One region of the Clostridium sp. CM042 genome, then DNA from elsewhere that is predicted to be linked to it. Evidence: riboswitches for the same ligand, from Rfam matches in the RefSeq annotation. Region 1 holds a riboswitch; the other holds the start of a gene.

Evidence for each region. Region 1 has a riboswitch for lysine ahead of kal (3-aminobutyryl-CoA ammonia lyase). Riboswitches for the same ligand answer to the same signal wherever they lie in the genome.
Region 2: another riboswitch for lysine. It lies ahead of ACWJJ7_RS14890 (aspartate kinase); the one in region 1 lies ahead of kal (3-aminobutyryl-CoA ammonia lyase).

What each region holds. Positions count from the first base shown of each region.
Region 1 is NZ_CM143646.1:2,098,032-2,102,467, forward strand. Features, by position in the region: gene ACWJJ7_RS09890 (3-oxoacid CoA-transferase subunit B) at 1-155, opposite strand, end outside; gene atoD (acetate CoA-transferase subunit alpha) at 157-810, opposite strand; gene kce (3-keto-5-aminohexanoate cleavage enzyme) at 859-1,683, opposite strand; gene kal (3-aminobutyryl-CoA ammonia lyase) at 1,831-2,211, opposite strand; lysine riboswitch at 2,415-2,595, opposite strand; gene ACWJJ7_RS09910 (cysteine-rich small domain-containing protein) at 2,741-2,992, opposite strand; gene ACWJJ7_RS09915 (hypothetical protein) at 3,031-4,134, opposite strand.
Region 2 is NZ_CM143646.1:3,120,418-3,124,853, forward strand. Features, by position in the region: T-box leader at 1-132, shown strand, start outside; gene ACWJJ7_RS14870 (class I SAM-dependent methyltransferase) at 257-898, shown strand; gene ACWJJ7_RS14875 (S-ribosylhomocysteine lyase) at 891-1,343, shown strand; gene ACWJJ7_RS14880 (hypothetical protein) at 1,327-1,455, shown strand; partial or broken gene ACWJJ7_RS14885 (cysteine synthase) at 1,454-1,597, shown strand; lysine riboswitch at 1,654-1,825, shown strand; gene ACWJJ7_RS14890 (aspartate kinase) at 1,993-3,192, shown strand; gene ACWJJ7_RS14895 (ABC transporter ATP-binding protein) at 3,526-4,197, opposite strand; gene ACWJJ7_RS14900 (ABC transporter permease) at 4,213-4,436, opposite strand, start outside.

The sequences.
Region 1 (4,436 bases):
TTTTCTGATTGGAGGGTAACATGGACACCTTCTGGAATATAATTTGTAACTAAGGTTGGAAGCCCTATGCCCAAATTAACAAGTTGTCCGTCTTTTAATTCTTTACCAATTCTTTTTGCAATAATTTGTTTTGCAAGCTTGCTATCTGTAATCATATTAGTTAGCCTCCCCTATAATATAATCAACCAATACACATGGGGTAACAATATTATCTGGATCAAGTTCTCCAACTTTAACAATCTTTCCAGCTTCTACTATTACGATTTCTGCAGCAGTAGCTATAATTGGATTAAAGTTTTTTGTTGTTCCATAATAAACTGCATTTCCAATTTCATCTACGGCGCTTGCATAAACAAGTGCTAAATCTGCTTTAATTGGGATCTCTAATAGATATTCTTTTCCTTCTATTGTAAGTTTTTGTTTTCCTTCTTCTATCATAGTACCAACCCCCGTAGGTGTGAGCACTCCACCAAGGCCAGCTCCCGCTGATCTTATTCTTTCAATTAGTGTTCCTTGTGGCACAAGTTCTACTTCCATTTTCCCTTCTGTCATAAGTCTTCCAGTTTCAGCATTTGTTCCTATATGAGAAGCTACGACTTTTTTAACTTGACCGTTTACTATAAGTCTTCCTATACCTCTATCTACATAGCTTGTATCATTTGCTATTATAGTTAAATCTTTAACATTCGTTTCTATTAGTAGGTCAATCATCTTTTCAGGTGTTCCACAGGCTAAAAATCCACCTATCATTATTGACATTCCATCTTTAAGTAGTGGCCTAACTTGTTCTAAAGATACAACCTTATTCATTTATTTTACCTCCTCTTATTTATCCTGAAGATATAACAATTATCAGTTTTATATTTTCTTTAAACCCAATATCTCTCTTGCTTCTTGTGGAGTGGCAATTTCTCTGCTAAGTTCTTTCGCAAGTCTAACTACTCTTTCTACTAATTCTGCATTTGATTTAGCTGGTACGCCTTTTTCAATATACACATTATCTTCAAATCCGACTCTTACATGACCACCCATAACAATAGTCACAGCTGCCATTTGAAATTCAAATCTACCAATACCTGATACAGTGTATGTACTTCCTTGTGGCACGCTTCCTGCCATAAATACTAAATCTCTTGGCGAAGCAGTTATCCCACCATTTACACCCATCACAAAATTAAAATGCATTGGTGTTTTTATAAAACCTTTCTTTTGAAGTCTTATAGCCATGTCTACCATTCCCTTATCAAAAACTTCAATTTCTGGCTTTACTCCAAGTTCCATCATCTTTTTACCAAATTCTTTAATAGTGTTTTCAGTGTTTACGAATATATCATCTCCACCAAAATTACAAGTACCTGCATCTAAAGTTGCCATTTCCGGCCTTAGATCAACAGGTTGTAATCTTTCCTCATTACTCATACCAACAGCTCCACCTGTTGATGGTTGAACAATTGCATCCGGACATCTTGCTTTAATAGCTTCCATACAAGCTTTAAATCTTTCCCTATCTTGAGTAGGTGTTCCATCATCTTTCCTTACGTGTAAATGAATGATGCTAGCTCCTGCTTTATATGCTTTTTCAGCTTCTATTGCTACCTCCTCAACAGTATATGGGACGTTTGGATTATGTTCTTTTGTAACTTCCGCTCCGGATATAGCTGCAGTAATTATTAATTTTTCCATGTTGTTTCCTCCCTATAGTTCTCCGTGATGCAAAAATAATTATTATCTACCATAAGCTTATGATAATTTATCTATATTATTGCAATTTTGCACAATTTTTTTTAGCAACCACCATCTGAAAAAGTTTACATTAACTTCTCTTGCATATTATTTTCTTTGGTTATTTTTTAAAACTACACAAGTTCCGCTTGCCTTGCAAACTACTATTGGTTCTTCTAATACATCACAAGCTGAATCATTTATATCTGGTCTTGGTACTATAACTTTTCTTGCTTCAAAAATCATTTTTCTTGATGAACTTCCTACCTTTACTATTTCTCCAACAGCTTCTATATAGTCTCCTGCATAAACTGGCGCTAAAAATTCTACAGCATCGTATGCTTTGAATAATCCTTCATCACCATCGTTCATAATTAAAAGCTCTGTAGCTACATCCCCAAATAATTGAAGCATTCTTGCTCCATCCACTAAATTTCCACCATAATGTGCATCATGGGCACTCATTCTTAACCTTATTAAAGACTTCATTTTATTTTCCCCCTCGTTCATTGTAGTTATTTGTTTTGTAATTTTTAGGAATTTTGTAAAAAACAACAGATAATTATATTTGTCTATCTTTTAGAAAATGCCTTATGTTAATATATTTTGAAATAAAAAAAGCACTGAATTTTCAGTGCCTTAATTAACCAAAGTAATAGGTCTATTAATGCAATGAAAAAATATCTTTTCATTACATAAATAGCTCTCCATAAGAATTCTTATGGCAGTGATAGAAATACTACTTTCTATCCCCAAGAATATATTGAAGAACCAAAATATTCTTTCGGCAAATAAATACTTCATTTTTGACATTGGATGTTCATATCCTTATCATTCAAAAATTACCTCTTTATCTGCACCTCTATTTATGTGAAACTATTAAATTTTATTTTTTAACTCTTATTTAATTATAATACGTAAACGTTTCAAATGCAATGCTTTTTTTAAAAAATTATACTTTTTTTACCTCTGAGCAGTAAGTATTAAATTGAATTAATTGATTTCCACTCACTCTTAGTCATTTTCTTTTTGTTTTATTTACTTCCACTATCTTGTTTACTATATAGTCATATCCATTTTTAGAATGTGGAATCATGCAAGTTGAGCAATCTTTAACACCATTTACGAATTTTCCATTTCCACCACACTCCTCGAGGAAATACAGTGGACAATAGCAAAACAGACAATTAAATTTTTCATCATCTTTAACTTCATGACATGGAAAATATTCACAATCTTTATTTCTAAAAAATTTATAGTTATTATTCATTTTTAACCCTCCTTTAATTTCTAAGTTAGTTTCGAATTCTAAAAAGTTACCACATTATATATATCTATATCTTCTAATACTGTTTGCTCTAAAATAGTTTCTTCGGGGAATTGCTTGATAAAAATTTGTTTAAACTTTTTAAGTTGCTCAGCAGAAAGTTCTGCTTGCTTTGCCAAATTATTTTCTTCCTTAATAATATTGCCTTCTTTTAATTTATATATAAATTCGACACCTATAATACTTATATCATTTTTATCATCAAATTTTAAATCTCCAGTTATGTCATTGTTTATTCCTATCTTCTTTAAATCACTTAGTGATTTTCCATCATTACTAATTTTAGCTATGTTAATGTAAGCACTTATTTCACCATTCGAATTCTTTGAACCTGAAAGCAAACTTCTAAAGGCAAGCATTTTACCATCTTTAGATATCACTCCATCATATATTTCTTCTTTATCCTCTGTACTTTCAAAAATTTTATTACCATTAATATATAAATTGGCCCTAGGTTGTGGAAATGTATGCGGTGTTACGCTATAAAGAATGCTTTTTTTATTTATAATAATATCTCTTATGGTGCCTTCGCATGATATTAACTCCAATTTGTTTTTTATGTTATATACCGCATAACCTGAAGCTGACGGATTAATATGACCCGTAATCAAAATATTTTCATTATCTATCCACTTGAGTTCAATAATTTGTTGAACATTTTTATTATTTATGTCAATCTCTGTTGATTTTTCAGTTTTAATATCATAAACAATTATATGTGGAGGATATGTCTCTTTTTCTTCATTAAAAGCTCTAAAAACTATTTTTGTTTTATCTGGAGAAAGTCGTAATAGATCTTTTGAATTTGAATTATCCCCTAAAGATTTAATCTGTTCATTTATTTCATCATAAAGATAAACATTATTATTCTTCTCGAATGCTATCTTTGTCAGCTTAGCATTCTTTGTATTTTGATCCTTACTTTTAATTTCAGTATCTTTACTAGATATAGTTTCTATATTTTTACTCGAATTTTTATTAATTTTATTTAAATAAGCCCTCGGTGTCAATATGCTTAGAGATAAACACATCGCTATAATGAGTAACTTTAAATTTCTTTTCGTTATTTTTTTATGGCCAGTCATAATTTTGCTCCTCGTTTAAATTCATAATAATTATTATTTTAAATCATTGAAACTTAGATTATTATACTCCACTTATATTAGTGTATCAACTGGAATTGTATTGTGTTTTACACTGTTATTTATATGTTTACAATTTTAAAATATACAATGTTTATTTTATCTTTGAGTTGTGAATTTTTTGTAAATATTAGCAATGGTTTATACGTACAAAAGTAATAAAAGGTACCAGTTTAAATTTAAACTAATACCTTTTATTACTTTTAAAATGTTTTTTTCATTTGTTACACATAATTTCCATAAAT
Region 2 (4,436 bases), 1.0 Mb from region 1:
CATGGACCTGAAATTATAGTAGGGGACTACGGGTTCGCCCGTTAAAACGATAAAGCATTTTGTGCTTGGATTTAAGTGAGATTCTATATCTAATTAGAGTGGACCGCGAAGTGTAAAAACACCGCCTCTATAAAATGAGACGGTGTTTTTTTGACACCAAAAATATTTGAATTTAAAAAAAGCTTGGCCTTAACACTATTTTTTAAGTATAAGATGTAAAATTTAATCTTAAAAATAAATAAATGGAGGTAATATTATGAGTTCATTAGATTATTTTAACGAAATAGCTAAAAGTTGGAACGTAATAAGAAGTGAGTATTTTGATGAAAGGTTAAAGTACAAGGTATTATCCAAAGTAAGTATAAAAGATAAGGTAGTGGCTGATCTCGGATGCGGCACTGGATTTTTATCCTTAGCACTGGCCTTAGATGCAAGCATTGTGTTTTCTATAGATCAATCAGTAAATATGCTTAAAGAATCCAAAAAATTAATGGAAACTAAAAAATTCGATAATGTATATCCAATAAAATCATCCATAGACAACTTGGTTTTGTTTGATGAGTCTGTAGATGTGGTCTTCATTAATATGGCTCTCCATCATGTGAGCGATGCCAAAAAAGCTATTGAAGAGATGCACAGAATAATTAAAAAAGGTGGGACTTTAATAATATCGGATGTAGAAGAGCATAATGGGCAGTGGGCAAGGACTGAAATGTTTGACGAATGGCTTGGTTTTTCAAATAATCAGATGGAAGAGTGGTTAACTGGCGCAGGGTTTAATATAGTTAACATTGAGAATACAGATTTAAGGTGCAAAGGTTTTTCTAGCAAAGGCGAATATACTGAAACTGGCATTTTCATTGCAGTAGCAAATAAGGAGGTAAGAGTAAATGATTAAAGTTGAAAGTTTTTCCTTAGATCACACAAAGGTTGTGGCACCTTTTGTACGAAAATGTGAGGTAAAGATAGGGGAAAAGGGCGATAAAGTAACAAAGTTTGACTTAAGATTTATGCAACCAAACAAGGAGTTTATGAATATATCAGCTATCCATACTTTAGAGCATTTGCTTGCTGGATATATGAGAGAAGTAATGGACGGAATTATAGACATTTCACCTATGGGATGTAGAACAGGGTTTTACATGATCGTATGGAATGATGTCAGTGTAGATAGGGTTATAGAAGCACTAAATTATGGATTAAAAAAGGTAATAGAAACAGAGGAAATCCCAGCAGCCAATGAAGTTCAATGTGGAAATTATAGAGATCATTCCTTAGATGGTGCAAAAGAATATGCAAAATTAGTTCTTAGTAGAGGTGTTAGCAGTGAGATATATAAATAGTATATTAAATATTATAGGAAATACACCACTTATTAAGCTAAATAATTTGGGTGTAAAAGAAGGTGTAAATATCTTCGCAAAACTGCAGCTATCAATTAAGGATACAATGTAAAGAGGGGCTATTTGTAGGCAGTTCTTTAGGGACTGCCATAGTATCTGCAATAAAACTTGGAGAAACCATTGAAGGTGGGAACATTGTTGCAATACTGCCTGAGAGGGGAGATAGATATTTTAGTAAGAACATCTGTAATTAATGCTTGTACTTATAAACATACTGTGATAATATAATAACTAATTTAATAAGTAAACTACCTAGGGTAGAGGTGCTGTATCTAAGAGTACTTGTTCGGAGCTGACAGGCTAAGATGAATAAGAAAAGGAGCTATGGCCGAAGAAAATGTATTTGGTGAAATTATTTTCTGAGATTACATATAATATATGTAAAATTGTCACTGATTTTTCAGTGGTGAGCTACAAGGTACACGAAGTTTGTATAAAAACATGTATTTTATGCAGCAAAGGTGTTCCTTTGCTGTATTTATTTTTTTTGGAACAATATATAAGAGTTCTAAATCTCACAAAAGGTGATAAATAGCACCAAAGGTGATAAACAGCACCGAAGGTGATAATTAATAGGAGTGATTTGATTATGGCAGTAGTTGTTCAAAAATATGGAGGTTCATCTGTAGGAACTACAGAGAAAATTAAAGGGATTGCACAAAGTATAGTAAAGAGGAAAAATGAAGATACAGATTTAGTTATAGTAGTATCTGCTATGGGGGACACTACAGATGATTTATTATCTCTATCAAAAGGTATAGGAGAAAAACCAGATAAGAGAGAATTGGATGTTCTATTATCAACAGGTGAAATAATTTCAAGCGCACTTTTAGCTATGGCAATTAAGGGACTTGGATATGATGCCATAAGTTATACTGCATACCAAATTGGGATTAAGACTAGTGGACAATATGGTAAAGCGTTAATTGAAGATATACACGGTGGCAGGATTAAAAAAAGCTTAAAAGAAGGCAAAATCGTAATAGTTGCTGGCTTCCAAGGAATAAATGGAGAAGGGGATATTACAACACTCGGCAGAGGTGGATCTGATACTACTGCAGTTGCTTTGGCTGTGAAGCTTAAGGGCAGATGTGAAATATATACGGACGTTTCTGGAATATATAGTGTAGATCCTAGAGCATACAGTGTGGCTAAAAAATTAGATGAAATAGAATATGAAGAGATGCTCGAGCTAGCAAGTTTGGGAGCTCAAATAATGCATTCAAGGTCTATAGAACTTGCCCAAAAATATAGTATACCTATATATGTAGGGCTCAGTAATAGTGATATTAAAGGAACTGTAATTAAGGAGGTAAAAAATATGAATATGGAAAATAAACCAGTAACAGGAATAGCAACTAGTGATGAGGATGTTGCAGTAACACTTCAGCGTATACCTAAAGATGTGAATATATTGTCTACTATATTTGAAGCGATAGGAAGTAAAAGAGTCAATATAGATATGATAAGTCAAACATCACCTATAGATGGAAGGGTAAGTGTATCATTTACTATACCTAAAGAGAGCTTAAAGGATAGTTTAGAAATTATAGATAACTTAATAGCAGATAATAAAGTTATAGTTGATGAGGAGATAACTAAATTTTCAGTGGTGGGGCTAGGAATGAAGACAACCTCTGGAGTAGCAGCTAGAATGTTTAGGGTTTTTAACAAAAACAATATTGAAATTAAAATGATTACTACATCAGAAATAAGAATTACTTGTGCTATTAAAACTGGAGATAAATTAAAGGCTATAAAGGTAGTTGCAGAGGAATTTAATCTGTAAATATAATTTATGGGGATATGTATTTTCCTAGTATAGTTAAGGCGGAGCTGCTGCAAGTATTTGATATTTAGGAAAACATATATAATACATTAAACGTAACAAGTCAATACGATATGTTATATTAAAAATGAAATTTTCAAGGGATGGGTGATAGACACAAAGTGAAAGTAACACAATTACTATTGTGTTACTTTCGTTCTTTCTTAATGAAGTTTTATTTTAATAATATTAATTTAGACACTTCCCAAATTATATTTGACTATAACAAAGAAAAACTTCAAGTAACAGATTTTTATTTTTTAATCTGTCTACTTTAAGGGGAGCATATCAAATTTAAGCTTTAACTAACACGCCACCTTTAAGTCTAAGTATAACGTCTGACTGGGATGCTACTTCACTAGAGTGCGTAACTACTATAACACACTTATTTTCTTTATGAGCAAGTGATTTAAATATAGTTACTATATCACTTGCGATATCAGCATCAAGATTTCCAGTTGGTTCATCTGCAATTATCAAATCTCCTTCTGAGGAAAGAGCGCGTGCTATTGCTACTCTCTGCTGCTGTCCACCACTTAGCTTTAATACGTTTCTATGGGCTTCATCTTTTGTTAAGCCCATCTTTTCTAGTAAATCATAAGCTTTTTGTTTTTTATTTTCTATTTTGTTCTTTGTTATTTCCATTGCTGTTAAAACATTCTGTAGAGCTGACATATAAGGTATTAAATTGTAGGATTGAAATACTATGCCAATATATTTATTTCTATAATTAGTAAGCCCTATATTTGTTATATTCTTTTTTTCATATAATATCTCTCCAGCTTCGGATGTATCTAAACCACTAGCTAAAGCAAGAAATGTAGTTTTTCCTGAACCAGAGGAGCCAAGTATTGTGTAAAAAATTCCTTTTTCGAACTTAAAACCTATTTGCTTTAAAATCGTTGTTTTTTTTGAACCATCCTGATAATGATAACTCACATTTTTAAATTCTAATATTGTATTCATTTTTATAAAGCCTCCTTAATCATTTCTAGATAATATGGTTTTTGGATTAAATCGAAGCACTGAAACAGCTGAACCTGATGTTGCTAAAATCACTATAATGAATCCCATTAGATATAATTTTTGTAAATCCTTTGAACTCACGCTAACATCCATTTTGTCTATAGCATCAGTCTCTAGTCCACCAATCACACTCATCGTAAATGACTGGGATTGTGATTCTGTTTTTTCCTTTTCATTTG